DNA from 4 places in the Massilia sp. CFBP9026 genome. Region 3 is predicted to be linked to each of the others. Evidence: predicted binding sites of a transcription regulator. Region 3 holds the regulator's gene; each other region holds the start of a gene.
The links. The regulator sigma-54, encoded in region 3, starts transcription at its own class of promoters, with help from an activator protein. The targets are predictions, from matches to a motif close to TGGCANGNAANCTGCTTT.
Positions count from the first base shown of each region.

Region 1: SOM28_RS22695 (choice-of-anchor E domain-containing protein) is a predicted target of sigma-54. The motif match lies at 1,189-1,206, and genes of this name have one in related genera.
Region 2: SOM28_RS11665 (ANTAR domain-containing response regulator) is a predicted target of sigma-54. The motif match lies at 2,442-2,459, and genes of this name have one in related genera.
Region 4: SOM28_RS16420 (PEP-CTERM sorting domain-containing protein) is a predicted target of sigma-54. The motif match lies at 3,028-3,045, and genes of this name have one in related genera.

Region 1 is NZ_JAXCWH010000011.1:35,441-42,870, reverse strand. Features, by position in the region: gene SOM28_RS22700 (PH domain-containing protein) at 1-365, shown strand, start outside; gene SOM28_RS22695 (choice-of-anchor E domain-containing protein) at 452-1,135, opposite strand; gene SOM28_RS22690 (SDR family oxidoreductase) at 1,298-2,086, opposite strand; gene SOM28_RS22685 (M16 family metallopeptidase) at 2,190-4,985, opposite strand; gene SOM28_RS22680 (CBS domain-containing protein) at 5,104-5,553, opposite strand; gene SOM28_RS22675 (DUF3579 domain-containing protein) at 5,650-6,003, opposite strand; gene SOM28_RS22670 (CobD/CbiB family protein) at 6,135-7,094, opposite strand; gene SOM28_RS22665 (CoA pyrophosphatase) at 7,186-7,430, opposite strand, start outside.
Region 2 is NZ_JAXCWH010000004.1:122,584-130,013, forward strand. Features, by position in the region: gene SOM28_RS11655 (MFS transporter) at 1-322, opposite strand, end outside; gene SOM28_RS11660 (CmpA/NrtA family ABC transporter substrate-binding protein) at 582-1,751, opposite strand; gene SOM28_RS11665 (ANTAR domain-containing response regulator) at 1,787-2,431, opposite strand; gene SOM28_RS11670 (S9 family peptidase) at 3,097-5,469, shown strand; gene SOM28_RS11675 (M20/M25/M40 family metallo-hydrolase) at 5,624-6,865, opposite strand; gene SOM28_RS11680 (urate hydroxylase PuuD) at 6,862-7,430, opposite strand, start outside.
Region 3 is NZ_JAXCWH010000012.1:18,932-26,361, reverse strand. Features, by position in the region: gene SOM28_RS23455 (monovalent cation:proton antiporter family protein) at 1-741, opposite strand, end outside; gene SOM28_RS23450 (KpsF/GutQ family sugar-phosphate isomerase) at 874-1,896, shown strand; gene SOM28_RS23445 (KdsC family phosphatase) at 1,896-2,447, shown strand; gene lptC (LPS export ABC transporter periplasmic protein LptC) at 2,459-3,067, shown strand; gene lptA (lipopolysaccharide transport periplasmic protein LptA) at 3,109-3,657, shown strand; gene lptB (LPS export ABC transporter ATP-binding protein) at 3,669-4,421, shown strand; gene SOM28_RS23425 (RNA polymerase factor sigma-54) at 4,433-5,911, shown strand; gene hpf (ribosome hibernation-promoting factor, HPF/YfiA family) at 5,987-6,346, shown strand; gene SOM28_RS23415 (enoyl-CoA hydratase/isomerase family protein) at 6,472-7,430, shown strand, end outside.
Region 4 is NZ_JAXCWH010000006.1:205,396-212,825, reverse strand. Features, by position in the region: gene SOM28_RS16430 (hybrid sensor histidine kinase/response regulator) at 1-1,453, opposite strand, end outside; gene SOM28_RS16425 (PEP-CTERM sorting domain-containing protein) at 1,551-2,183, opposite strand; gene SOM28_RS16420 (PEP-CTERM sorting domain-containing protein) at 2,321-2,965, opposite strand; gene SOM28_RS16415 (MarC family protein) at 3,126-3,722, opposite strand; gene SOM28_RS16410 (phosphoribosyltransferase) at 3,929-4,468, opposite strand; gene SOM28_RS16405 (adenylosuccinate synthase) at 4,493-5,809, opposite strand; gene SOM28_RS16400 (ATP phosphoribosyltransferase regulatory subunit) at 5,813-6,967, opposite strand; gene hflC (protease modulator HflC) at 7,303-7,430, opposite strand, start outside.

The DNA.
Region 1 (7,430 bases), on a different contig from region 3:
ACCTCATCACCAATGTCAGCATCGAAACCGCCGGCACGCTCGACATGGACATCGAACTCAAGTTCAACGTCAACGACACCAAGTTCTCAATCGACGTCAAAAAATCCTTCATCGAACAGCTGAAGGACATCTACAAGGCCTTGACCACCATCGGCAAGCAGCAACGGCGCGATGCCGTCTGCCGCGACAATGCGCTGCGCACGCTGGACGCCACCGCCTCGGTCCACAAGCTCAATATCGCGCCGGGGGCCGGCAGCCTGGTCAGCCAGTACGGCGAACTGCTGGAAGCGCTGAACACGGCCATGCTCGATACGCACACCAAACGCGACTTCAGCGACGTGTTCGCCAAGTACATCCACAACTGAAGCGGCGCTTCATGAAAAAAACCGTCATGCCGAGGTAGGCAATGACGGTTTTTCCGCTGCCGGCAGCGCGCCGGCGCGTGTCGGGATTACGCCTTGTTGCTTTGGCGGCGGCGGCGCACGGCCCCGATCAGGCCGAGGCCGGCAAGCATGGTCGCCAGCGTGGCTGGTTCCGGAACTTCGGCAAATGGGGTGTAGTCATACGTGACCTGCACCGCGCCGGATGCGTACGTGTCGAATCCGGTCGTCACGTTGCCTGGCCCCTTCGCGAACGAGGTGCCCAGCGCGCTCAGGCCGAGCTCGATGAAACCTTTACCCGAGAACAGGGCGAAATCGCTGGCGCTGCTGCTCAGGAAGGATTCGGCTTTGCTTGCCTCGACCGTCCCGGTATTGACGCCGGAAGTGCCAGCGAAGTCGAGAACACGGTCATAGCGGCCAAGGTTGTAAAGCTGGTCGAATACAGGGTTGGCCACGACCAGCGTGCTGCCATCCGGGCGGGTCAGCTCGATGGTCGAACCCAGTGTCAGGGTGACCTTCGCCGCGCTGCTGCCCCGGTTTTCGGCGAAGCCGGCGCCGCTGACCAAGCCGCTCAAGTCGAACTTGATCGAATTGAGGGTGCCGAGCTTGGTGTTGAACTTGCTGAAACGCAGCGTCTCGGACCAATCCGTTTCCGTGACTCCGATACTGTCGTTGAAGCTGATCACGGCGGCCTGGGCGCCTGCGACAGGAATCAGGGCGGCGGCGAGCGCCAGTGCGGCAAAAGTCTTTTTCAAGTTGGTCTCACTAGATGGAAATGCGTTAGTCACATGCGGCGACATCCAACCAATAAGCATAATTTATGCCACTAGGAAATACTTGATTAAAAACAGGGACTTGGGATTTTCCGGATCGTAAATACGCGGCGCACTGTAAAGATTTCCGACAAGAAAACCGGCTCAAACGGCGGTGAAACCACCATCGACCACCATTTCGTGGCCGTTCACGTAGGACGCCATGTCCGAGCACAACCATAGTGCAGCCTGCGCTACCTCGCCCGCCTCGGCGAAGCGCCCCATCGGATGCGCCGCCTTGAGCTTCTTCTCGATGCCCGGATCGCGTTCGAAGGCGCGCGCCAGCATCGGCGTCTTGACCGCGGCCGGGCACAGCACGTTGACGCGGATGCCCTCGCGCGCGTACTCGGCGGCGGCGCTCTTGGTCAGGCCGACCACCGCGTGCTTGCTGGCGCCGTAGATCGCATGGTTAGGGCTGCCGACCAGGCCGGCGATACCGGCCATATTGACGATCGCGCCATGGCCCTGCTTCTGCATCTGGCGCAGCTGGTATTTCATGCACAGCCAGACGCCCTTGACGTTGACGTTCATGATGCGGTCGAACTGCTCGTCGTCGGCGTCGGCCAGCGGCTGGCGCTCTTCCTCGACCGCGGCATTGTTGATCGCGAAGTCGAGACGGCCATAGTAATTGATGGTCTTCTCGACCAGTGCTTCGACGTCTCCCGCGCGGGTGACGTTGCTTTGCACGAACAGCGCCTTGCCGCCGTTTTCCACGATCATCGCCGCGGTCGCGTGCCCGCCGTCGATCGACACGTCGGCCACGACCACGCTGGCGCCGGCACGGCCGAACGCCAGGGCGATGGCGCGACCGATGCCACTGGCGGCTCCGGTAACCAAAACGACCTTGCCGGTGAACGACAAACCGCCTGGCTGCTGCTTGCTGATGGCCTTCATGATGCTCCCTGGATGAAACTTTTGCTTCCGAAAAGAAACATTTTAACGCATGGCTTCGTGCATTGTCACAATCCAGAGAGTTTTTGTCAGGAAACTGTTGTAGTTACGGCATAGTAACTACGGGTGTCGCCGGACCATTTGCCTTTGCCTGGTCGCCCGCCATGAATACCGATAGCTTAGCCGGATCGATCGCATTGCGGAATGCGGCATTCAGCTGAGGCAAGGTCACGGCCCCCAGCTTGCGTTCGAGCTCGGCCGATGCTTCGAAAGTCTTGCCGCGGTACAGGAAGGAGGTCCAGCCCGAGGCCAGCGCGCCGTCGTTCGAGCGCGACTGCAGGCGCTGCTGCATCAGGCCCGACTTGGCGCCAGCCAGTTCCTCGGCAGTAAAGCCGTCCTTGAGCGCACGCGCCAGCTCGGCGCGCACCGCCGCGTCGAGCTTGGCGAGGTTCTGCGGCGCCGCGATCGCATTGATCGTGAAGCTGCCGGCGCGGTCCAGGGTGCCCGGCGACACGTCCGAGCCGCCGCCATACGACAGGCCATCCTGCTGGCGGATGCGGTCCATCAGGCGCGACTTGAGGCCGCCGTCGCCGAAGATGTAGTTAGCCAGCGTCAGGGCCGGATAATCGGCATCGTCGATGTTCAGGTCCAGGTTCAGGCGTGCGATATAGAAGCCGTTTTCCTTGTCCGGGGTATTCAAGGTGCGCACCACCGGGGCCACCTCGGCATGCGCGACCAGCACCGGCGCGTGCGCCTGCGGCGCTTTCCAGGCGCCGAACAGGGTATTGACCAGCGGCGTGATTTCCTGCGGATCGAAGTCGCCCACGATGGCCATCTCGGCCGGACTGGCGCCGTAGAACTGGCCGTGGAAGGCCTTGACGTCCGCGAGGCGCGCCGCCTTCGCTTCTTCGAGCTGCTCTTCCAGGCTCGGCGAATAACGGATGTCGCCGCGCGGATAGCGATTGAAGTGCTGGCTGAGCGCGCGCACGGCCGCGCTTTGCGGTTCGTTGCGGCCCGCTTCGATGCCGACCAGCAGTTGCTGGCGCAATTGCTCGAATTCGGATTCAGGGAAATCCGGCTCCCTGAGCACATGGGCGACGAGCTTGAGCGCCTCCGCCAGGTTGGCGCGCGTGGTCTGGAAATGGGTGGGACTGCCGGCGATCTTGAGCTTGTCGAAGGCGTCGGCCAGTTCGGCGCGCGTATAACGGGCCGTGCCGCGCATCAGCATCAGGTTCGTCAGGGCCTGGGTCGTGCCCTTGCCGAACAGGCTTTTCTCGTCGCCGAAGTGCTGGCGCAGGTCGACCGTCACGGTCTCGCCGCGGTTCTTTTTCGGCAGCAGGGCCAGCTTGACGCCGCCGGCGGTCGTCAGGGTGGTGCGCTTCATGATGTTCTGCTGGCTCGGCTCGAAATTCTCCGACACCAGGTTCGAGACGGCGGGCTTGAAGTCCTTCATCGCCTCAGCCACCGTGGGCGCCGGCGGCAGGTCGGCGCGCTTGGACGCTTCTTCCGGGATGAAGGTGCCGGTCGTGCGGTTGCTGCGCAGGTAATAACGTCCTGCGCTCGCGGCGACCTGTTCGGCCGTCATCTTTTGCACGCGCTCGCGGCCCACGAAGTACATGCGCCAGTCGCCCAGGGCGACCGGTTCGGACAGGGCCACGCCCACCGCCTGCGGATTGTTCAGGCTGCGTTCGACCGTGTTCAGCCAGGAGCGACGCACCCGCTCCAGTTCCTCGGTAGTAGGCGGCTTGCTGGCCAGTTCCTCGACTGCCTGGGTCAGTGCCTCGCGCACCGGCTCGATCGGCTCGCCCAGCTTGACCACGGCGCCGAAGAATTGCAGGCCCGGCGCATAGCCGGTCTGGCCGAAGCTGAACACCTGGCTGGCCTTGCCGGTCTCGACCAGCAGCTTGTGCAGGCGTCCGTTGGGCGCATCGCCCATGATTTCGGCAGCGAAGCCGAGCGCCTCGGCCTCGGGATGCAGGTCGGACGGGATCTTGTAGCCGACCGCCACGAACTGCATATCGCCCTGGCGCCGCACGGCGAAGCTGCGCTCGCCGTCCTGGGTCGGCTCGACCGTCCAGAAGGCCGGCAGCGTGCGTTTCGGTTTCGGGATCGCGCCGAACAGGCGGTTGATCTTGGCCAGGGTCGTGCGCTCGTCAAACTGGCCGGCCACCAGCAGCACCGCATTGTCGGGCTGGTAGTAGGTGCGATAGAAAGCCTGCAGGTTCTCGATGCGCACGTTCTCGATGTCGCTGCGGTTACCGATGGTCGAGCGGCCATAGCTGTGCCAGTCGTAGGCGACGCTCTGCATGCGCTTGAACAGCACGTTGCCGGGCTCGTTCTCGCCGGCTTCGTACTCGTTGCGCACCACGGTCATCTCGGACGCGAGATCCTTGGCCGAGACGAAGGAATTGACCATGCGGTCGGCCTCCATCTGCAAGGCCCAGTCCAGGTTCTCCTGCGAGGCCTGGAACACTTCGTAGTAATTGGTGCGGTCGAGCGAGGTGGTGCCGTTGAACTGCATGCCGCGCTCGGAGAACTGCTTGGTGATGTCGCGGTTGTTCTTCGCGCCCTTGAACAGCAGGTGCTCGAGCAGGTGGGCCATGCCGGTCTCGCCATAGTTCTCGTGGCGCGAACCGACCAGATAGGTGACGTTGACGGTCACGGTCGGCCGCGAGGCGTCCGGGAACAACAGCACTTTCAAGCCGTTCGCCAGGCGGTATTCGGTGATGCCTTCGACCGACGGGCCGAGGGTCACGCCCTTGGGGAGGGCCGCGCCGCTGGCGGCCTTGTTGGCGCCTGGGGTTGCAGGGGCGGCGGCGGTCGCCGGCGCGATCATGACCAGGGCCAGGCAGCCCGCTGCTATATGCGCGGCCATCCCGCGCAACTGAAATCTCGAATCCATGGTGTCCCGTCTACTCGGCGGGACGCCAACCGTCCCGCCTGCTCCACGATGGTAGCAGACGGGCGTCTTGCCCGTGACCTATACGCCAACCCAGTTGACAGGACTTGCCGGCAGGCAGCTATTGGCGCACACGGCGCTCATGCGATTGCTGCCAGGAGCCGATGCGTGACAGCTCGCTCATCTCTTCGGCCAGGAACTCGAGGAGGTCGTCGGCGCTGACGATGCCGCAGAGGTTGCCCTGGGCATCCACGACCGGCACCCGGCGGATGCCGCGCAGGCGCATGTGCTCGATGGTCTCATAGACGTCGTCGGATTCGCCCGCGGTGAGCAGGTCGTCGCTCATGATGTCGCCGGCCAGCAGGCTGGCCGGGTCGAGCCCGGGAGCGACGACGGCCAGCACGATGTCGCGATCGGTCAGGATGCCGAGCGGGACGTTGCCACCGCCATCGGTGTCGACCACGACCAGGTCGCCGACGTGGTGACGCCGCATCAGCATGGCGGCGCCCTGCACGGTCTCGTCGCGGGTGCAGCAGATGGTGTCGGTGGTACAGATTTCGCCGATGCGCATGATGGGCCTCCCCTGATCCGGGTGAGGCTAGGCCAAAACAAAATTGGCGCTTTGATTTCGATCAAAGCGCCAATGGCGGCTAGCTTGCGGTGATATTCAGGCGGCGCCTGGTTTCTTTTCGCCCGGCAGCGGCACGAAACAGGCGTCGACCACCTGCATATCGTTGTCCTTGGCGAAACTGATCACAAAGTGATAGGCCATCGGTTCGATCTTTTGCAAGCTGCGGTTGACCACGACGGCCTTGGTGCCGTTGACCACGGTCGGGTAGACGTAGGGGGAGAATTTCAGGTGGGCATTGGGGCCGCCAGAGCCGGGGCAATAGCAGGCCATGACGCCGCACAGGCGCTCGGCCCAGTCGCTCGGGCGGAACGTCTTGCCTTTATTCGTGATGCCCAGGATGAAAAACTCGCCAGCGAGCTCGGCATCCTTGGGTGGCGCTTGGTCGGTCATAGTCCTACGGGCTCAGACAGAAAAGACTGCGTGGGTGAGAGCAAATTCGGCTCAGTGCAATACGGCTTTGCTCGGTACAGGCAGTATTATATCTTATAGAAGACTTGAGGACGAGGCCCGGCGCGCCACACTCAGCGCAGCCAGGCCACGCTCGACGTCAGCAACAGCAGGATCATCCACAAGATCAGTGCACGCCACACCAGTCCGACCGTGCTCTGCAGGGCGCGGACGTTCGGCTCCTCGCCCGGCATCACATCCACATCGCTTTCGCTCAAGTCCACCGTGGCGGCGTCCGCCGGTAGCAATTGTGGCGCATTTTCGTTCGGCGTGCCGAGGCGCACACCCATCGCACCGCCGCCGGCCGACAGGATGATGCCGCGCGCCTCGTCGGTCCAGCGGTTGGCGAAATTGCGCCAGGCATAGACGGCGTCCTCGAAGTTGCCGACCACGGCAAAGGCCACCGCCGTCAGGCGCACCGGCACCCAGTCGATCCAGTAGAAGGCCTTGGCGGCGAACTGGCCGAAGGCTTCGTTGCGCATGTGGTCGGGCTCGTTCCAGGCGCGCGACAGGTATTCGGACACGCGGTACATCACGGCGCCCGCCGGCCCCAGCGGCATCAGGAACCAGAAGAACACGCCGAACACATTGCGGTGGGTCGTGATCAAGGCCTTCTCGACCGCGATGCGGGTGATCTCGGTGCTATCCATCCCGACGGTGTCCAGCCTCGTCCATTCGGCCAGGAGGGTGCGCGCCCGCGGTTCGTCGCCTGAATTGAGCGCGAACTGGATCGAGGTGAAGTAATGGCTGTAATGACGGAAACCGAGGGTCAGGTAGACGATCAGGACATTCCAGGCAAAGGCCAGGAACACCAGGTTGTAGTGCATGAAGAACCAGTAGACGAGCCAGGTCGGCAGCATCAGAGCGCTCATCATCAGGATCCAGCCCATGCGCCCATTCTTTTGCTCGCCGGCATTGAACCAGGTCTCGATGCGCACGGCGAGCGACTTGACGCCGCCATACACCTGGTTATCGGCGCGCAGCGGTTTCAGTTGCTCGATGAGCAGTGCGCACAGGATGGAAAAGAATGTCATTCAGGAACCCTTTTTTGTTATGGCAATACGACTGCCCCGTTACGATAGCGGAGAAGCCTGCCAGAATCAAATCCCTGAGTGTAAGTAAGTCTTAGGCGCGAAGGAAATGGAAGAGGTTGCGCAGCATGGCGGCAGTCGCGCCCCAGATGAAATATTGCTCGTACGGCATCGTATAAAAGGCGCGCCGCCCCGCTCCTTGCGGCAATTCGAATACCCGGCGCTGGTGGTTCAGGCCATCCATCAGGAAGCTGAGGGGCACTTCGAACGCTTCGGCCACTTCGCCCGGATCGGGCTGCAGCTCGAATGGCGGCTGGACCAGGGCCACCACCGGCGTCA
Region 2 (7,430 bases), on a different contig from region 3:
CGTAGCTCTGCGCCATCGCCACGCCCAGCACGGGAATCGCGCCGATGAGGAGCAAACCGGTGTACGTCTTGCGCGGGCCGTAGCGGTCGCACAGCGGGCCGACCAGCAGACGCACGAAGATGGTGATCGCGACCGCCGCGATATTGATGTTGGCGATCTGCTCCATCGAGAGCCCGAATTCACCTTTGATGACCGGCATCAGCGGCGCGCAGGCGAACCAGGCGAAGAAGCAGATGAAGAAGGCGACCCAGGTCAGGTGGAAGGCGCGCATCGGCGCCCCCTGGAAGGAAAAGAGCTTGATGCTGTCTGCTTTGCTGGCCATTGTTCTTCCTTTGAAAAACGAAAAGGCGTCCGCGCTTGCTGCCGGGGGCAGTAGCTGCGGACGCCGTTGTCCTGTTGCCGTCCCCGCGTTGGGCCAGCTAAGTGAAAATGTTCGTGAGAAGAATCGCCATTGATCCTGTCATTGGTATGAGCAAGAGGCGTGCCACCGGGGCTTCAGGGAGCGTACGCAAATGGATCACATCCGGATGCTGCATTGCGGTGCATCGCTCCCCACGATGATGCACCCGCCTGCACTGCGTTCAAGATCCGGATGGTGCGCCGGCCCAGGCTTGCGGGTCGCTGCCGTCCCATACCCGGCCGTCGAGCAGGGTCGAACTGCGCATCGGTGAGCTGGGCAGCATCGTGCCGGTGCGTTCGGCCGCCTCGCGATACAGGTCGATGCGGTTGACCTGGGCCGCCAGCGCCAGGTAAGCGGGCGCTTCGCGCAGCAGGCCCCAGCGCCGGTGCTGGGTCATGAACCACATGCCGTCCGACAGCCACGGGAAGTTGGCCTCGCCGTCGGCATGGAAGCGCAGGCCGTTGTGGCCGCGCCAGCCGCCGCCTTCCCGGTGCTCGTCGATATGGCTGCCGGCCAGGCAGAACTGCAGCGTCTCGCGGCTGGCATTGACGTAGGCGGGACTGGCCAGCACCTCGGCCGCCGCTTCGCGGTTGGTGCGCGAGGCGTCGAGCCAGCGTGTCGCCTCCAGCAACGCGGAGATCATGGCGCGGCAGGTATTCGGGTGGCTGGCGGCGAAGTCGGCGCGCGTGCCGAGCGCCTTGCCCGGATGGTTCGGCCATATCTGTTCGCTCGACGCGGCCTGGACCCCGGCGCCCTCGCGCTGGGCGCGCTGGCCCCATGGCTCGCCGGCGCAGAAGCCATCCATATGGCCGGAGGCCAGGCTGCTCGCCATCTGGCTAGGGGGCACCGTCACCGCCTGGCAGTCCACCAGCGGATCGATGCCGTGCGCGGCCAGCCAGTAATACAGGAACATCGCGTGATTCCCGGTCGGGAAGGTGTGGGCCAGGGTGAGCTTGCGCCCTTTCTCGTCCACCTCGCGCCTGAGCATTCCGGGGTCGAGGGCGGCGTTGGCGAGCGCGCGCGACAGCGTGATGTTCTGGCCGTTCTGGTGCAGGTTCATCAACACCGCCATATCGCACTGCTGGGTGCCGATACCGTTCTGGATGCCATAGACCATCCCGTACAGCGCATGGGCCGCGTCGAGCTGCTGGCCGATCAGGCGGTCGCGCATGGCGGTCCAGGACAGCTCGCGGGTGAGCTCGAAGCGCACCCCGTACTGTTCGTCGAAGCCCAGCACCGACGCCATCACCAGCGGCGCGCAATCGGCCAGCGGCATGAAGCCGATGCGGACGGTCTCGATCTCGGGGCGGTCGGTGCCGGCGATCCAGGCGCCTCTGCCTGCCAATGTCATACGTCTCCTTGTCTTGTATATAGAATCGGCGTGGCCTAGCCCAGCAGGTCTTCCACGTCGATCAGGCGCTGCGCGACTTCCGCCAGCTTCAGGTTCTTGTTCATCGCCAGGGTGCGCAGGCGCTGGTAGGCCTGCTCCTCGGTCAGGCTGTAGCGGTTCATGAGCAGGCCCTTGGCGCGGTCGACGGTCTTGCGCTCCGCCAGCTTCTGGCGCGTGTCGCTCAGCTCATCGAGCAGCTTCTGCTCGCGCCGGAAACGCGCCAGCGCCACGTCCAGCACCGGCTTGACGCGCTCCGCCTGCAGGCCGGCCACGATATAGGCCGAGACGCCGGCATCCATCGCCGCGTCCATGCTGGCCGGCGCATCGTCTTCCGTGAACAGGACGATCGGCCGCCGCGCGTCGCGGGTAGCGATCACGATGTGCTCGAGGACGTCGCGCGCGTCGGACTCGCTGTCGGCGATGATCAGGTCGGGCTGCAGCTGGGCGATGCGCTCGGGCAGGAAGACGTCGGCCGGCAGCGAGGCGATCAGGTCGTATCCCGATTCGAGCAGGCCGATGCGCAGCGCGGTGCTGCGCCGCGTCTGCGCGGCCTGGGCGGCATCCGGGTCGATCCCGGGTGCTGTGGCGGAAAGCACGACGACGATCCGCAGGTGTGGTGAAGCACTGTCTCGCGATTTCATGTGCTTACGATATGCAAGATTCGCACCAGGCGCGAGCATCGATAAGCGCCCATGCCCTTCTTATGCAAAACCCGTTGCTTAAGATATTCGCAAAGCGAATATCTTGCGTGAGAGCAACTTTACAGCTATTCACCAAACGCATCGCTGGAATCACAAATCTAAAGTTTGTTTATGACGAGGACGCCCCTATACTGCAACGCAACATCGAAGTATTTATCTCAGGGGAACAATTATGACTGCAGCTATCCAACGCACCAGCTTCTTCGCGGCAGCCATCTCGGCCATCCGCAGCTTCTCGCAAGACCTGTACGTCGCCCACGGCGGCTACGCTCCGGCAGTGCGGGGTTAATCATGCACCCGCTCGAATACATTACCATCGCCCTGGCCGTCGTCGCCGTGGCCGCACGTGTCTCCATGTTCCTGCCGCGTCCGCCAAAAGGCCCGTTCAAGGCCATGTAATACAGGGCCTCATTGCGGCGCACCAGCGCCGCGATACCCGCTCCAAATCCAGCGCCGGCCGTACTTACGTACCGCCGGCGCTTGTCTTTACAGCAAAAAAAACCTGTCACATTTCGCAGTCCTGATGAGTGCCTGCGCTAGAATGCATGCGCATTTCTCGCGAGCATTACTGGCAACCAAGCCACTCTTCACTCATCAGACTCTACATGCGAACACCTGCACTTACCCTGTTTGCGGCCTCCTTCGCCGCACTGATCGCGCTGCCGGCGGCGGCATCCACTCCAATCACCCTCGACCAGGCCATGAGCCATCCAGACTGGATCGGCACCCCGGTGGAAGACGCCTGGTTCAGCTGGGACAGCAAGCAGGTGTACTACAAGCAGAAGCGCACCGGTTCGCCGGTGCGTGACGTGTTCCAGGTCGCGGCCGGCAAGGCCCAGCTGGTAAAGGACGCCGAGCTGCCGAAGGTCGACAGCGCCGACGTCGTCTACAACCGCAACAACAGCCGCATGCTGGTCCTGCGCAATAACGACCTGTTCGAGCGCGACCTCAAGTCGGGCCAGTTGGTCCAGGTGACGCGCGGCGCCAGCCGCATCACCGCCGCCCAGTACACGGCGGACGAACGCGCGGTCCAGTACCGCGTCGGCAACGACTGGTATGTGTGGGACCGTACCAGCAAGGTTACCGGCCCGGCCGCCCTGCCGCGCGCCGCCAAGGACCCGAACGCGCCTGAGGAAGATCCCTACCGTTCGACCGAGCTGCGCCTGATCGAGCACCTCAAGCGCCAGAAGGATGACCGCGACGCCCTGCGCGCCCGCACCGATGAACTGCGCCGCGCCGACGCCTCGATGGCGCCGAACCAGATCTACCTGGGCGACAAGGTCACCATCGAAGGCAGCTCGCTGTCGCCCGACGGCCGCTGGCTGCTGGTGGTTACCGCCGCCAAAGGCGCCGACAAGGGCCGCGCCGGCAAGATGCCGCGCTACGTGAACGAGTCGGGCTTCGAGGAGACCGAAGACGTGCGCACCCGCGTCGGCCGCAACATGCCGGTGCCGCATGCACTGAAACTGGTCGATCTGCGCACCAACAAGGTGCAGGACATCGCCTTCGACGCCCTGCCGGGCATCACCACCGACCCGCTGGCCGAGCTGCGCGCCGCCGCTAAAAAAGATCCACTGAAGGGCAACCGTTCGGTGGTGGTCTCTGGCGGCCGCAACGCGATCGACTGGAGCGCCAACGGCGCCAACGTCGCCGTCATGCTGCGCGCGGTGGACAACAAGGACCGCTGGATCGCCAGCGTCGACCTGGGCGCCGCGACGCTCAAACCCCTGCACCGCCTGACCGACGGCGCCTGGGTCAACTACGACAACGCCGAATTCGGCTGGCTGCCGGACAACCGCACGCTGTGGTACCTGTCCGAAGAAAGCGGCTACTCGCACCTGTACACCAAGGACAGCGCCAGTGCAGCCGCGCCGCGCGCCCTGACCACCGGCAAGTGGGAAGCCAGCGACGTGCGCTGGACCTATGACGGCAGCACCGCCTACATGCTGTGCAACCGCGAGACCCCGGGCGACTACGAAGTCTGCGCAGTCAACGCCAACGGTGGCAACGTCCGCGAAGTGACCAAGCTCGATGGCGTCGAGAAGTTCGCCCTGTCGCCGGACGAGAAGAAGCTGCTGGTGCACTGGTCGTCCAGCTACACTCCGATCCAGATCGCGACCGTGCCGGTCTCCGGCGGCGAAGCGAGCAAGCTGACCGACACCCGCACCCCGGAATTCAAGGCGCGCGAGTGGATCGAGCCGCAGTACGTGGCCGTGCCTTCCAGCGCCGGCGGCGATCCGGTGTGGGCCAAGCTGTATCGTCCGGCCCAGCTCGAGCCGGGCAAGAAGTATCCGGTCGTGATGTTCGTGCACGGCGCCGGCTACCTGCAGAACGTCAGCAAGCGCTATCCGAACTACTTCCGCGAGCAGATGTTCCACAACCTGCTGGTGCAGAATGGCTACGTGGTGCTCGACATGGACTTCCGCGCCTCGAAAGGCTACGGCAGCAAGTGGCGCACCGCGATCTACCGCCAGATGGGCCATCCGGAACTGGAAGACTACGTCGACGGCGTCAAATACATGGTGAACCAGCACCAGGGCGACGCCGCCAACGTCGGCATCTATGGCGGCAGCTACGGCGGCTTCATGACCTTCATGGCCCTGATGCGCGCACCGGACACCTTCAAGGCCGGCGCCGCGCTGCGCCCGGTGACCGACTGGACCACCTACAACCACGAGTACACCGCCAACATCCTGAACACCCCGGACATCGATCCCGAGGCGTACAAGAAGTCGTCGCCGATCGAGTACGCGCAGAACCTGAAAGGCCACCTGCTGATCTCGCACGGCATGATCGACGATAACGTGTTCTACCAGGACTCGGTGCGCATGGCGCAGCGCCTGATCGAGATGAAGAAGGACAAGTGGGAACTGGCGAGCTATCCGCTGGAACGTCACGGCTATGTGCAGCCGGAGGCGTGGTATGACCAGTACCGCCGGATTCAGGAGCTGTTCGAGCGTTCGCTCAAGCAGAAATAATCCGCACCGCTGACACGTCGTTCCCGCGCAGGCGGGAACCCAAGTCTTCAGCTTTGCCGCTTCGCTTGACTATGTGGCGCGCTAAATGACTTAGGTTCCCGCCTCCGCGGGAACGACGTTTTGGGGCTAACAATAAATTCGGCTCTGCGATGTTCTAAGACCTCGGGTCGAGAAAATCCAGCAAGGTCAAGGCCACTACCTTGGTCGCCTTGCGCAAGTCTTCCAGCAGCAGGCGTTCGTCGGCCTTCTTGGCGTTCGATTCTTCCACCGTACGGGGCCCGGCGCCATACAGCACCGCCGGGATGCCATATTCGCCGTACAGCCGCGCATCCGCATACAGCGGCGTGCCGTGCGCGGGAATCTCCTCGCCCATGATCGCGCGACCATGACGCTGCAGGCTTTCCACCAGCGGCGCCACGCCCGGCAAGGGCCGCAGCGCCTGCGACAGCAGCAGGCGCCGGATCTCGAGGCGGATGCCGGGCAAGCCGCGCACCGCCTCCTCGATCAGGGCGCGCACCCGCGCCTCCACCGCCACCGGGTCTTCTTCGGGGATCATGCGCCGATCCATGCGCAGCACGACCTTCCCCGGCACCACATTGGTATTCGTCCCGCCGTCGATGCGCCCGACGATCATGGTCGGCGAACCGATTCCGGGCACGTTGCTGCGGATCTTCTTCAGCGCGGGCAGTTCGCCATAGATCGCATTGAGCACCTTCGTCGCGGCCTGCAGCGCGTCGACCGCCGTCTCCGGCATCGCGCCATGCCCCGCCCTGCCGTGCACGGTCACTTCCAGCTGCAGGCAGGCGTTGTGGGCGGTGACGATGCCGTAGCCGAAGCCGGCCGCGATCACGTAGTCGGGCCGCGTCAGGCCCTGGGCCAGCAGCCTGCCCGGCCCCAGCAGGCCGCCGACTTCCTCGTCGTAGGTGAAGTGCAGTTCGACGGCGCCCGATAGAGGCAGGCCCAGCGCCTCCAGCGCGCGCACCGCAAACACATAGGTGGCGAAGTCACTCTTGGATACCGCCGCCGCGCGCCCGTACAGGTAGCCGTCCTCGATCACGGCGCCGTAGGGCGGCTTGCTCCAACCCTCACCCGGTGGCACCACATCGCCGTGGGCGTTCAGCGCCAGCGTCGGGCCGCCGGCGCTGTACGGACGGCGCACGATGAGGTTGGTGATGCTCTCCAGGCCGTGGTCACGCACCTCCTGCGCCGGCACCGCATGGCGCTCGACCGGCCAGCCGGCGGCCTCCAGCATGTCAGCCACCGCCTCGGCATGCGGCGCGTTGTTGCCTGGCGGCGTATCGGTCGGGATCCGCACCACCTCCTGCAAGAAGGCGACCTGTTCGTCGAAGTGGGCGTCGATCCAGCTGGTAATGCGGTCATGCAAGGGATTGTTCATGGAGCCTTTCCTGTGCCAGCGCCGGCTTCGAACCATGCCCCCACCTGGGCGCGCTCGGCATCGGTCATATGGGTAAGATTCGCCAGCGGCATGGCCTTCAATTGCACCGTCTGCTGGTAGATGCGGGCCGCATGCTGGCTCACCAGCTCCGGCGTGTGGAGCATCACGCCGCCCGGCGCCGCGGCGAAACCGGGTTGCGTCGGCTGCTGCGCATGGCAGGACACGCAGCGCTGGTCCATGATCGTGCGCACCGCGGCGAAGCGCGCGGCGGCGTCGATACCGGCGGCGGCCGCCGGATCGGCGCTCGCGCGCGGCGCCGGCGCCAGCACGACCGCCAATGCCAGCAGCAGCGCCACGCCCGCGGCCGGATACCGCCATTCGACGCGGCCCTTGTGGCGCAGGTTGAAGAAGTGGCGGATCAAGACCCCGGCCAGCATGATCACGCCCAGTACGGCCCAGGCATGCGGATGATTGTAGGTCATCGCATAGTGGTTGCTGATCATGATGAACAGCACCGGCAGCGTGAAATAATTGTTGTGGACGCTGCGTTGCTTGGCCTTGATGC
Region 3 (7,430 bases):
GGCCAGCGACAGGCCTGCCTGCTCGGTGATCCAGGCCGCGCCCAGCGTCACCAGCAACAGGTTGAGCATGAACAGCTCTTGCGAGCGGCGCTTGGCGACGATCGTGAACCAGCGTCCCATCAGCTTCTGGCCGAAGAACAGCAGCAGGGCCAGCACCAGCGCCGCCTTGACCGCTTCCACCCCGAGCGTGATCGCCAGGTCTTCCGGATCGCGCGCCAGCGCCGGAATCATGATCAAGAGCGGCACCACCGCCAGGTCCTGGAACAGCAAAATGCCGACGGTGCGCCGCCCATGCTCGCTTTCGAGTTCGAGCCGCTCGGTGAGCAGCTTGACGACGATGGCGGTCGAGGACATCGCCAGCGCGCCGCCCAGCGCGAAGGCGGCCTGCCAGCCGAGGGCAATGCCGGGCAGGAGCCAGGCTGCCAGCAGTCCGATCCCCATGGCGGCCGCGATCGTCGACACCACCTGGGCCAGGCCCAGCCCGAACACGATGCGCCGCATCGAGCGCAGCTGCCCGAGCGAGAACTCCAGGCCGATCGAGAACATCAGGAACACCACCCCGAACTCGCCCAGCGCATGGGTGGTGGGACTGTCTTCGGCCAGGGCCAGGGCATGGGGGCCGATCAGGACGCCGACGGCGAGGTAGCCGAGCATCGGCGGCAGTTGCAGGCTACGGAAGACGACCACGCCCAGGACGGCGCAGCCCAGAAGGAGGAGGGTGAGTTCGAGGCCGGAATGCATTGGTGCGAAGCTGGGATAAACAGCAAAAGTGTTGATCTTATGGCACTAGCCAGGTGTGGTGCGGCGGTCGCTTGTTATCGTTTGTTACGACTGGCAAGTTTTTTGCTTTCCCAATTCGTTTATACTGCCAAAATGAGTGTAACCGATGAAAAAATAATGCCGAAAAGTTTTGACGAAACCCTGGCCCGGCGCGTCCTGGACCTGGGCCGCGAAACGCTGTCGATCGAAGCGGACGCCATCCGCGCGCTGCAGGCGCGCCTGGGCGACGACGACAGTTTCGTGAGCGCCGCGCAGCTGATCATGGCCTGCGACGGCCGCGTGGTCGTGTCCGGGATGGGCAAGTCGGGCCACATCGGCCGCAAGATCGCCGCCACCCTGGCGTCCACCGGCACCCCGGCCTTCTTCATGCACCCGGGCGAAGCCGCGCACGGCGACCTGGGCATGGTCACCAAAAATGACGTCTTGATCGCGATTTCCAATTCGGGCGAATCGTCAGAGATCCTGGACATCCTGCCGGCCGTCAAGCGTCTTGGCGCACGCGTGATCGCCATGACCGGTAAACCAGCCTCGCGCCTGGCCAAGCTGGCCGACGTGCACCTGAACATCGCGGTGGACAAGGAAGCCTGCCCGCTCAACCTGGCGCCGACCACCAGCACCACCGTCACCCTCGCCATGGGCGATGCGCTGGCCGTGGCGCTGCTCGACGCGCGCGGCTTCCGTGAACAAGACTTCGCGCTGTCGCATCCGGGCGGCGCGCTGGGCCGGCGCCTCCTGACCCATGTGCGCGACGTGATGCGCAGCGGCGACGCGGTGCCGAGCGTGCGCCCCGAAACTTCGCTGGTCGAAGCGCTGCTCGAAGTCACCCGCAAGGGCCTCGGCATGACCGCCATCGTCGACGCCGAAGGCCGTCCGGTCGGCGTGTTCACCGACGGCGACTTGCGCCGCGTGATCGAGCGCATGCACGACTTCTCGGACATCCAGATCCGCGACGTGATGCACGCCAACCCGCGCCGCGTGCGCCCCGAGCAGCTGGCGGTCGACGCCGTCGCCGTGATGGAAGAATTCCGCATCAACCAGATGCTGGTGGTCGATGAAGACGACCGCCTGGTCGGCGCGCTGCACATCCACGACCTGACCCGCGCCAAGGTGATTTGATGAGTGAATTCATTCCCGCCATTACCCCGCTGGCCCATATGGAACGCGCGGCCCGCATCAAGGTCATGATCTTCGACGTCGACGGCGTGCTGACCGACGGCAGCCTGACCTATGGTCCCGACGGCGAAGTCACCAAGACCTTCAACGTGCTCGACGGCCTGGGCATCCAGCTGTTGAACAAGACCGGCGTGCAGACCGCGATCATCAGCGCGCGCCTGTCGCCGATCGTCGTCAAGCGCGCGGCCGATCTGGGCATCTCGCACGTCCACCAGGGCATCCACGACAAGCGCATCGGCTTCGCCAAGCTGCTCGAGGCCACCGGCTTCACCGCCGAGCAGTGCGGCTACATCGGCGACGACGTGATCGACCTGCCGCTGTTCGCGCGCGTCGGCTTCGCCGTCGCGGTGCCGTCCGGCCATCCAGAGGTGCAGCACCGCGCGCACTACGTCACCAAGAATGGCGGCGGCCGCGGCGCGGTGCGCGAGGTGTGCGATCTCGTGATGCGCGCCCAGGGCACCTATGACCAGGCGCTCGCGCCGTACTTCGCCTGAGGTCACGCACCATGGCCACCATCGTCCAAAACAAGCGTACCGCGCATCGCTGGAATCTCCTGGCGATGATCGTGATCGGCGTCTTCTTCGCCTTCGGCAGCTTCTGGCTGCTGCAACTGATGCAGGCCTCCGACATCGACGCCCAGCTGGGCGGGCCGCCGGACGAACCGGACTACATCGTCGAGAATTTCTCGTTCGTGCGCATGACCGAGAATGGCCAGCCGAGCTATGTATTGTCGGGCAAGCACCTGGCCCACATCCCGCGCGGCGACGTCTCGCATGTCGACCAGCCGCTGCTGCGCGGCGTCGAGCCGGGCCGCCCGCCAATGACGGTGGTCGCCAGGAACGCCCAGGTGTTCCACGAAGAGCACCGGGTCGAACTGATGGGCGACGTCGACCTGCAGCGCCCGAAGACCGCGCAGAGCGAGTCCTTGCACTTGCGTAGCCAGGCGCTGACCGTGCTACCCGACGAAGAGATCGTCAAGACCGACCTCCCGGTTGACCTGCAGCTTGGGGCATCGAGCGTGAAAGGCACCGGCATGGTCGCCAACAACGCCACCCAGCAAGTGCACATGTCCAGCCGAGGCCAGATAATCTATCCGCCACGCCCGCGCCAGTAAGCCCTGCACCGTGTGATAACCCAGGACCAGCATTCCCTATCATGAAAAAATTATTTGCCGCCGTACTCCTTTCCCTGCTGTCGCTGACGGCAGCCGCCGAACGTGCCGACTCGCTCAAGCCCGCGCAGGTCGAATACGATTCCGCCGATCTCGACGGGGTCAACGGCGTGCGTACCCTTACTGGTAACGTGATCCTTACCCGCGGTACGCTGTTGCTCAAGGCCGACCGCGCCGTGGTCAGGGAAACGCCCGAAGGCTATATGACGGTAACGCTCACCGCCAACAACGGCAAGCTCACCACGTTCCGCCAGAAGCGCGACGGCGGTCCCAACCTGTGGGTCGAGGGCCAGGCCGAGCGCATCGAGTACGACGAGCGCGCCGAGCTGGTGCGCCTGTACTCGAATGCCCTGATCAAGGAACTGGAAAACGATCAACTGAGCAACCAGGTCACCGGCCCTTTCATCTCGTATGACAGCCGCAAGGAAGTGGCCACCGTGCGCAACGACGTCAGCGGCCAGAGCAAGGTTGGCGGCGGTCGCGGCACCCTGATCCTCTCGCCCAAGCGCACCCCAGCCGGAGGAGCGCAATGACGGCAATCCCGATGGAGCTGGGCGATTGCAGCACCCTGGTCGTCAAGGGCCTGCAGAAAAGCTATGGCAAGCGCCTGGTGGTGCGCGACGTGTCGCTGCAGGTCGAATGCGGTGAAGTGGTCGGCTTGCTGGGCCCGAACGGCGCCGGCAAGACGACCTCGTTCTACATGATCGTCGGCCTGGTGCCGTCGGACGCCGGCTCGATCGACATCAACGGCACCGACATCACCAGCCTGCCGATCCACCGCCGCGCCGTATTGGGCCTGTCCTACCTGCCGCAGGAGGCCTCGGTATTCCGCAAGCTGACGGTCGAAGAGAACATCCGCGCCGTGCTCGAGCTGCAGAAGGACAACGGCAAGCCGCTGTCGAAAGACCAGATCAACGAGCGCCTCGACACCCTGCTGGCCGACCTGCAGATCGAGAAGCTGCGCGAGAATCCGGCGCTGTCGCTGTCGGGAGGCGAACGCCGCCGCGTGGAGATCGCGCGCGCGCTGGCGACCAATCCGCGCTTCGTGCTGCTCGACGAACCGTTCGCCGGCGTCGACCCGATCGCCGTGATCGAGATCCAGCGCATCGTGCGCTTCCTGAAGGAGCGCCAGATCGGTGTCCTGATCACCGACCACAACGTGCGCGAGACGCTTGGCATCTGCGACCGCGCCTACATCATCAACCAGGGCGCGGTGCTTGCCTCCGGCCGCCCTGACGACATCATCGCGGACGAGTCGGTGCGCCGCGTGTACTTGGGTGAACACTTCCGCATGTGAGCGACGCCTAGATGAAACAGTCCCTGCAACTCCGCACTTCGCAGCACCTCGCGCTTACGCCGCAACTGCAGCAGTCGATCCGGTTGCTGCAACTGTCGACGCTCGAGCTGCACCAGGAGATCGAGCAGATACTGGGCGATAACCCCTTGCTCGAGCGGCTCGACGATCCGCTCGACCGGTCGGTGCGTTTGCTGGCCGATGGCGCGATCAACAATGCACCCGCCAGCGGCGAAGCGCCGCCGGCGCCCGGCCAGCAGGCCGAGGGCGAGGGTGCGCCGGCGCAGGATGGCGAAGGTTTCGAGGGCGGCGCCGACAACGATCGCGTTGATGCCGACTGGAGCGAGGGCGGTGCGCCGTCTTCCGGCAGCGGCGGCGAGGACGAGGACGGCCGCCCGCAACTGGAAGCCTGCGCCATCACCCTGCGCGAACACCTGATGGAACAGGTGCGCGAAGCCACCCTGTCGGCGCGCGACCGTGCGCTGGCCGAGCTGGTGATCGATGCGCTGGACGACAACGGCTACATCGAGGAACCGCTCGACGAGATCCACGCGCGGTTGCCCGAAGAGCTCGATATCGAGATCGACGAGCTGCGCTGCGCGCTGGCGCTGGTGCAGAGCATGGACCCGGTGGGCGTCGGCGCGCGCAGCGCGGCCGAGTGCCTGGCGCTGCAGATCCGGCGCATGCCGGGTGTGCCGATGGTCACGCGCCGCATGGCCCTCAAGATCGTCGAGGGTTACCTGAGCTGGTTCGCCCAGCGCGAATACAGCAAGCTGAAAAAAGCGCTCGACTGCGACGACGAAGACTTGCGCGAGGTGCAGGCCGTGGTGCGCCAATGCAATCCGCACCCGGGCGCGGCGTTCGCTTCGAACGTGTCGGACTATGTGGTGCCGGACGTGATCGTGCGCCGTTCCAAGAGCGGCTGGGCGGTCACCCTGAACCCCGACGTGATGCCGCGCCTGCGCGTCAACAGCCTGTACGCCAGCCTGCTCAAGCAGGGCAAGAGCGAGGCGCAGATGGGCGCGCAGATGCAGGAAGCGAAGTGGCTCATCAAGAATATGCGCCAGCGTTTCGACACCATCCTGCGTGTGGCGGAGGCCATCGTCGAGCGCCAGCGCAATTTTTTCTCCCATGGCGCGGTTGCCATGCGGCCCCTTGTTTTACGTGAGATAGCTGATACACTAGGCCTACACGAGAGCACAATTTCTCGTGTCACAACCCAGAAATACATGCTGACCCCGCACGGCATGTTTGAGTTGAAGTATTTCTTCGGCAGCCACGTTGCCACCGAGGCGGGAGGCGAAGCATCCTCGACGGCAATCCGTGCGCTCATCGCACAATTGACAGGAGCAGAAGACCCTAGGAACCCTTTATCCGATAGCAAGATCGCGGAGATGCTCGGGGAACAAGGCATGGTCATCGCGCGCCGCACGGTTGCAAAATACCGTGAAGCCCTCAAGATACCCCCTGTAAGCCTCCGCAAGTCCTTGTAACTGCGCCGTCCACACCCGTCGTGCCTTGTCGCGTTGGTGCGGTCCACACGGTGCAACATTTTCAAAGGAGTGTGTATGAACCTCACAATCAGTGGCCATCATCTCGAAGTAACCCCCGCCATCCGTGAATACGTTCAGAATAAGCTCGAGCGCATCATTCGCCATTTCGACCAGGTGATCGACACCCACGTCTTCCTGGCCGTCGACAACCTCACTGAAAAAGAAAAAAGGCAGAAAGCAGAGATCAACGTCCAGGTGTCGGGAAAGACCCTGCACGTGGCAAGCGTTGCACAAGACCTGTACGCCGCGATCGATACGCTGATGGATAAGCTGGACCGACAGATCCTCAAACACAAGCAGCAACTGAAAGACCATAGCCGTACTTCGATCAAACGCATGCCGGAAATCGACGGCGAAGACGCTGCTGTCGCCTGATCAGGCGCAGGGCTCACACTAGCTAAGGGCGTCTGAGGGGACGCCCTTTTTGCATCCAGCCTCCCCGGTACTACGCGCATCTATGTGTTCGGTAAAATGCATGTCTTTCCATTACGGATCACGCCATGACCGACCACGTCCTGACCCGCATCGCCAACCGCACCGGCATCATCACCCTGGACCGCCCAAAGGCGCTCAATTCGCTGTCGCTCGAGATGGTGCGCGCGCTGACCGACGTGCTGCGCGCCTGGGAGCATGACGGGCAGGTCGAGGCGGTCGTACTGACCAGCAGCAGCGAGAAGGCCTTGTGCGCGGGCGGCGACATCCGCTTCTTCCATGAGGTCGGCCATGCGTCGCCGATGGGCGGCAGCGCGCTGCTCGAGGATTTCTTCACCGAAGAATACGCGCTGAACCACCTGATCCATTTCTATCCGAAGCCCTATATCGCCATCATGGATGGCGTCGTGATGGGCGGCGGCATGGGCATCGCCCAGGGCGGCCCGGATTGCGGGCTGCGCATCGTGACCGAGCGTACCAGGATGGCCATGCCCGAGGTGAACATCGGCCTGTTCCCCGACGTCGGCGGCAGCCACTTCCTGTCGCATGCGCCGAGACAGCTGGGCAACTACCTGGGCCTGACCGGACTGACGATCGGCGCCGCCGACGCGCTGTATATCGGCCTGGCCGACGTGTTCGTGCCAAGCGCCGAGTTGCCTGACCTGAAGGCATTGATCGCGTCGACGCAAGGCGCCGGGCTGCCGGCGGCGATCCGCGCCTTCGCGGCGCCGTTTGCTGCAATGGCGGGGGCAAGCGAATTGCAGGTCCGGCGCAAGAGCATCGATGCGCATTTCGGCGCGGCGTCGGTCGCCGCGATCATGGGATCGCTCGAAGGCGACGCAACACCGTTCGCACACAAGGCGCTGGCCGCCATGCGCCAGCGTTCGCCCCTGTTGATGTGCGTGACCCACGAACTGCTGGCGCGCGGCGCCGCGCTCGACGTGGCCGACTGCCTGCGCATGGAACGCTCGCTGGTGCGCCACAATTTCGAGCATGGCGAAGTGCTGGAAGGCATACGCGCACTGGT
Region 4 (7,430 bases), on a different contig from region 3:
GCGTGCGCTCGGCCTGGATGAACAGGTCAAAAATGTAGGGCAGGATCGGCGGATCGATGCCCTGCCCGTTGTCGCGCACCGCCACCCGCACGTCGCCCGCCTCGATGCGCGCGCTGAGCACGATGCATCCGCCCGGCGTCGTGTACTTGGCGGCGTTGTTGAGGATGTTCGAGACCACCTGGACCAGGCGCGTGCGGTCGCCCTCCACGCGCAGCGCGCCGGAGGCGATCTCGCAGTGCAGTTCGTGGCCGCGCGCATCCATCAGCGGGCGCACCTGCTCCACCGCGGCGCCCACGATCTCGCGTACTTCCAGCGCCTCCCTGGTGATGGTCACCTGGCCGCGTGTCACACGCGAGACGTCGAGCAGGTCATTGACCAGGGACGTCATGTGCTGGGCCTGGCGCGCGATGATGTCGCTGGCGCGCTGGATGCCTGGCGCGTCCATCTGGCCGCGCTGCAGCAGCTGAGCCGCCGTCGTGATCGGCGCCAGCGGGTTGCGCAGCTCGTGCGCCAGCATCGCCAGGAACTGGTCCTTCTGGCGGTTGGCGGCGCGCAGCTCGTCCTCGATGTGCTTGCGCGCCGTGACGTCGCTGCCTTCGACGAAGATGCCGGAGACCTTGCCGTGCTGGTCGTGGATCGGCTGGTAGACGAAGTCGATGAAGCGCTCTTCCAGCGGCGCATCGCGGTCGCGCTGCACGCGCAGCGGCACCGCATGGCCGACGAACGGCTGGCCGGTCTGGTACACGTGGTCAAGCAGCTCGAAGAAGCCCTGTCCCTTCACCTCGGGCAGCGCGTCGCGCACGGCCTTGCCCACCAGCGCGCGGTGGCCCACCAGCTGCAGGTAGGAGCGGTTGGTCAGTTCGAACACATGGTCCGGGCCGCGCAGCACGGCGATGATGCCGGGCGCCTGCTCGAACAAGGTCACCAGGCGCTCATTCTCTTCCTCGCGGTAGCGCTGGGCCAGCACCTCGCCCGTCATCTCGACGCAGGCGCAGAACATGCCGGCCACGGTGCCGTCCTCGTCGCGCACCGGAGAGTAGGAAAAGCGGAACCAGGTATCCTCGTCGTAGCCGTGACGGCGCATGCGCAGCGGCAGGCGGTCCATATAGCTCGCCTCGCCCTTGAGCGCGCGCACGACCAGCGGATGGATGTCGAGCCAGATCTCGGCCCAGACGTCGTGGAATCGCCTGCCGAGCGCGGCCGGATGCTTGTCGCCCAGGATCGCGATGTAGGAGTCGTTGTACAGGAAGCCGAGCTCGCCGCCCCAGGCGACGAACATCGGGAACTTCGAGTTGAGCATGAGGCCGACCGTCGTACGTAGCGCCTGCGGCCAGGTGCGCGGATGCCCCAGGGGCGAGGCCGACCAGTCGTGGGCGCGCATCATCGCGCCCATCACCCCTCCCCCGCTGAGAAAGGGCAGCCATTCGGTCGGTAACGCGGATTCCTGATTCATTCTTGTGCCGGGAGTCGCGTACAGTCTACGCAATTGCAGTGTGACAGATTTGTCCGGCGACTCCCGCACGGATGACCGGAACAGGGCTGCTTGCCGCTCAGTCTCCCCGCGCGCGCCGCCGCCTGCACAGACCGAGACAGCCGAGCGCCATGCCGATCAGCGACAAGGTTCCTGGCTCCGGGATCTGGCTGATCGCCAGCTCGACCGAGACGTCGTCGAAGAAGATGCCCGAAGGGTCGTGGTAGCCGGATAACTGCAGGATGGTCGACGCCGATGTCGCCAGCAGGTTGCGGATGACGATCTGCGTGGACGGGCCGCCCGTCGTGATATCGGTGGACGTGTTCGTGGTCGGGAAGTTGTAGATGGCCGTGGCCAGCGCGTCGCCGAACATCACCTGTATTCCATTATCAAACTGAAATATCGGGAAGCCTCCCGGGCCGATCACGCCGTCGGCGTACAGCCAGAAGCTCAGGTCGTAGCGCTGGCCGATCGTCGTCGGCAGGACCTGGGTGGCGAAGCAGGAGAACTCGGGCCCGAAGCAGCCGGTACTGAGCGAGTTGACCCCGCTTTGCGCGCCGCGGCCGGCGTCGCCCAGAAACCAGCCTTCGGTGAGTTCCCACGTGCCATCGTTCAATTCGAAACTGCCGTCGCGGACAATATTGGCACTTGCCGGCACGGCGACCGCCACCGCAAGCAGGATTGCCGCGGCAACACGCATTACGGATTTCATCGAGACCTCCTCTGAACACATCCGGGAGTAAACGATGATTGATTTTCACGAGGACGAAGTCAAGGAACGCCATCTGACGGGAGTCAATGCGGTGGCGAGTCCTGCACAGATGGCTTCAGGACGGCAGGACCTGCTCCTCAGCCGGCACGCACGCGGCGCCTGCGCGCCAGCGCCAGTCCGCCCATTGCCAGGCCGAGCAGGGACAGCGTGCCCGGCTCCGGCACCTCGCCCGGCTCTTCGCCAGGCACTGCCTCGACCACGACGTTGTCGAGATAGATGCCGGCCGGATTGTGGTAGCCGGCGAACTGCAGGACGGTCGATGCGGAAGTCGCCAGGATATTGCTGATGGTGATCAGCGTCGAAGGTCCACCGGGGTTGAAGCTCCCGCTCGTATTCGTCGTCGGGAAATTGATGATGGTCTGGACGATCTCGTCGCCGAACCAGACCCGCAAGCCGTTATCGAAATTCGACACAATGTTGCCATTGCTGTCGACAACGCCGTCGGCGTACAGCCAGAAGCTCAGGTCGTAGCGCTGACCGGCGACAGTGGTCAGGGTCTGGCTGAGCGTGCAGCCGAAATTGGTGCCGATGGTGCAACCGGTACCCGCCGAGAAGCCGCCGTCCTGCGTGCCGCGCTGGTACTGGCTCCAGCTCTCGGTTTGCCATGCGCCTTCGTCGCCGAATGCCTCGAAACTGCCGTCGACGACGATATTGGCGCTGGCCGGTGCGATGACCGCGGCCGCCAGGACGAACGTGGCGGCAAGTTGTTTTGCGAATTTCATCTGACATCCCTTCAGAAATAGTTGGTCTTGTGTCCTCCCATCGAAAGGAAGGTGCTTCTGCCTAAGCAAAAAGCACACCACACCAACAATTTCCTTAGGAATCAAGCAACTAAAGTTGCATCACACCCTACACCACGATCACTGTAAAGAAACCCGACAGTTACAGCGACTGAACGAATTCGCGAATGCCACCCAGCAGCATCTCGATCGACATCGCCGTCAGGATCAGGCCCATCAGGCGCTCGAAGGCGGTCATGACTTGCGGGCCGAGTTTTTGCTGCAGCTTCTCGGCGCTCAGGAACACCATCAGCCACACGATGCCCACGGCAGCCAGCGCGGCGACGTGCACCATCGTGTCGGTGAAGCTCGTGGAAGAAAACAGCAGCACCGTCGCCAGCGCCGACGGACCGGCCAGCGCGGGAATCGCCAGCGGCACGATGAAGGGCTCGCCGCCTTCGCTCTTGCCCAGCACGCCGTCCGGGTGCGGGAAGATCATGCGGATCGCGATCATCAGCAGGATGACGGCGCCGCCGATGCGCAGTGCGACGGGAGAGAGGTGCAGCGCTTCGAGGAAGTGCTTGCCGAAGAACATGAACGTCAACAGCAGCAGGAAGGCGATGCCGCACTCACGGATCACGATCTTGTTGCGGCGCTCGATCGGCGTGTCTTTCAGGGCGGCGGCAAACAGGGGAACGTTACCGAACGGGTCGGTGACGAGGATGAGCAGGATAAAGGTCTGGAAGAAGCTTTGGGTCATGGCTTGTTATTGTTGGGATGCCAAAAGTTTTGGTGACGCAATACTACCAGAGGCCCGAAACGACGTCGTCCCCGCGAAGGCGGGGACCCAAGCTCGCTTGCGCAGCCACTTCGCTTGAAGCAAGTGGTGCGCTGAAAAACTTGGGTCCCCGCCTGCGCGGGGACGACGGGCGGGCGGCGGCTAACTGGGTAGCTGCAGCGGTCTGCTTACTTCTCGAATTTCTTCAACCACGCCGCCAGCTGGTGCGGGCGCAGGCCGTCATACTCTTCGAACGGTTGATGGATCCACGGATTGTGCGGCAGATCGTCCAGGAAGTAATCCGGACGGATCGACGACGTGCCCTTGACCCAGATGACCGCCGATTTCACTTCGGTCACTTGCGGGTAGTTCTCGGTCAGGTGCTGGCTGACTTTACGCAGCGTCACGCCCGAATCGGCCAGGTCGTCGACCAGCAGCACGCGGCCGGCCAGCGGACCCTTGGTCATGGTCATGTACTTCGAGATGTCCAGGTCGCCTTGCTTGGTGCCGGCTTCTTCGCGGTACGAGCTGGTCGACAGGATCGCCAGCGGCACGTCGAAGATGCGCGAGAACACGTCGCCAGGACGCACGCCGCCGCGCGCCAGGCACAGCACCTGATCGAACTTCCAGCCCGATTCATAAACCTGCAGCGCCAGGCGCTCGATCAGGCGGTGGTATTCATCCCAGGAGACCCACAGGTCCTTGTCCGTCGATACGGGGGTATTCATCTTCTACTCCAGATTCTTCTTGATTTATGCTGCGAACGGATGACGCAGGACGATGGTTTCTTCACGGTCCGGACCAGTCGACACCATGTCGATCGGCACGCCAACCAGTTCTTCGATGCGCTTGATGTAGGCGCGGGCATTGGCCGGCAGCTCTTCCATCGACTTGGCGCCGACGGTGGTCTCGGTCCAGCCCGGCATTTCTTCGTACACCGGCTCGCACAGGGCGGCTTCTTCGGCGCCGACCGGGAAGATGTCGACCTCGCGGCCGTCGATCTTGTAACCGGTGCAGAGCTTCAGCGATTCGATGCCGTCCAGCACGTCCAGCTTGGTCAGGCACATGCCCGACACGCCGTTGATCTGGACCGAGCGGCGCAGCAGCGCGGCGTCGAACCAGCCGCAACGACGGGCGCGGCCGGTCACGGTGCCGAATTCATGGCCGATGCGCGACAGGTGCTCGCCCACGCCTTCTTCGGTCGGCAGTTCGGCCGGGAACGGGCCCGAACCGACGCGGGTGGTGTAGGCCTTGGTGATGCCCAGGATGTAGTGCAGCATGTTCGGGCCGACGCCGGCGCCGGCGGCGGCATTGCCGGCCACGCAGTTCGACGAAGTGACGAACGGATAGGTGCCGTGGTCGACGTCGAGCAGCGAACCCTGCGCGCCTTCGAACAGCAGCTTGCCGCCGGCCTTGTGGGCTGCGTACAGCAGCGACGACACGTCGGCGACCATCGGACGCAGGCGCGGCACCAGGGCCATCGCATCGTCGTAGGTGGTCTGGAAGTCGATTGCTTCGCCGCCCAGGTAGTTGACCAGCACGTGGTTGTGGTAGTCCAGGTTTTCCTTGAGCTTCTCGGCGAAGCGTTCCGCGTTGAGCAGGTCGGCGATACGGATCGCGCGGCGCGCGACTTTATCTTCATACGCCGGGCCGATGCCCTTGCAGGTGGTGCCGATCTTGTTCTCGCCGCGCTTGGCTTCGCGCGCCTTGTCGATGGCGACGTGGTACGGCAGGATGATCGGGCACGCCTCGGAGATCTTCAGGCGCGACACGACTTCGATGCCGGCAGCCTGCAGCTTGTCGATCTCGCGCATCACGTCCGGCACCGAGACCACGACGCCGTTGCCGATGTAGCAGGCCACGCCTTCGCGCATGATGCCCGACGGGATCAGCTGCAGCGCGGTCTTCTGGCCCTTGATCACCAGGGTGTGACCAGCGTTATGGCCGCCCTGGAAACGCACCACGCCGGCGGCGTGGTCGGTGAGCCAGTCGACGATCTTACCTTTGCCTTCATCGCCCCACTGGGTGCCGATGACAACGACGTTCTTTGCCACGTTAGTATTTGACATCACTTAACCTAAGTTTTTGAGAATCCAATTTCCGTTTTCGAGGACGAGCACGCGGTCGCACTCGAACTCGTCCTGAACATTGTCGTGACCAGGCATGCTCTGGATCACGACTTCGCCTGCCTTGCGCAGGTCAGCGATTTTTTCCTTCAGCTCGGGGGCGTTGCCCCACGGCGCGCGGATGGAATGCTTGCGCTCGGCCGTCGGCAGCAGCCGGGCCAGTTCGCGCAGGTCGAGCGAGAAGCCGGTCGCCGGACGCGCGCGTCCGAAGGCTTCGCCCACATGATCATAGCGCCCGCCACGGGCGACGGCGTTCGGCAGGCCCGGCACGTACAGCGCGAACATGGCGCCGCTTTCGTACTGGTAGCCGCGCAGGTCGGCAAGGTCGATCGCCACGTCGGCGCGGCCGATGGCGCCAGCCGCCAGCGCCGCCAGTTCGGCCAGCGCGCGCCCGATCCCCGGCAGCGCCGGCAGCTGTTCGCGCGCCTTGGCCAGCACCTCGACGTCGCCGTACAGGTGCGGCAGCGCCAGCAGCGCCTGGCGGGTCTGCGGGTAGTAATTGGTCGAGATCTCGTCCAGGCCCGGCGCATCCTTGGCGCGCAGCAGGCAATATATCTGGGTCTCGTCGCGCTTGGCGGCCGGGTCTTCGTTCAGCAGTGCGCGCAGCACGCCGACGTGGGCCAGGTCCAGGCGCACATTGGTGAAGCCGGCCAGGGCCAGCGAGCCGAGGGCCAGTTCCTGGATCTCGGCGTCGGCTTCCAGGCCGGCATGGCCGTAGATCTCGGCGCCGATCTGCACCGGCTCGCGGGTGGCGTGCAGGCCCGACGGACGGGTATGCAGCACGCTGCCGGCATAGCACAGGCGGGTGATCGATTCGCGGTTCAGCAGGTGGGCGTCGATGCGCGCCACCTGCGTGGTCATGTCGGCGCGCAGGCCGAGCAGGCGGCCCGACAGCGGGTCGATGACCTTGAAGGTCTTCGAATCGGTATCTTCGCCGGCGCCTGCCAGCAGCGACTCGGTGTACTCGAGCAGCGGCGGCATGACCAGCTCGTAGCCGTAGAGCCGGAAGTTATCGAGCATCAGGCGGCGCAGCTCTTCGATCTTGCGCGCTTCGGACGGCAAGACATCGGCAATATTCTCAGGCAATAGCCAGTTCGGCATGGGCAACAGATGGGAGTTGGGATTGTATTTGCGATGGGCGTGCCAGCGCATGGCGCGAACGCCGAATCGGTGATTTTACCCGAAAACGGGCAGATCAAGGAATGGAATGCTGTCTAGACATGGTGGCAGGTTGATAATCTGCCACGGTTTGAGGTGCTGATCGGGGTGGTGGCTTGCAAATGACTTGGGTTCCCGCCTTCGCGGGAACGACGTGCTTTGGCAGGAGGTGAACAGAGGCGCTATACGTTTCTCACCTAGCTTCAAAACCGTCGTTCCCGCGAAGGCGGGAACCCAAGTAATGCATGAACAGCCCCGCACTCAAGCGGAGCCACACATCAGCGGCCCGATGCCCCCGGCTGCTTCATGTACTTGAAGAACTCCGAGCTCGGATCCACCACCAGCACGTCGCTGCGGTCCTTGAAGCTGGCGCGGTAGGCTTCGAGCGAACGGTAGTAGCGGGCGA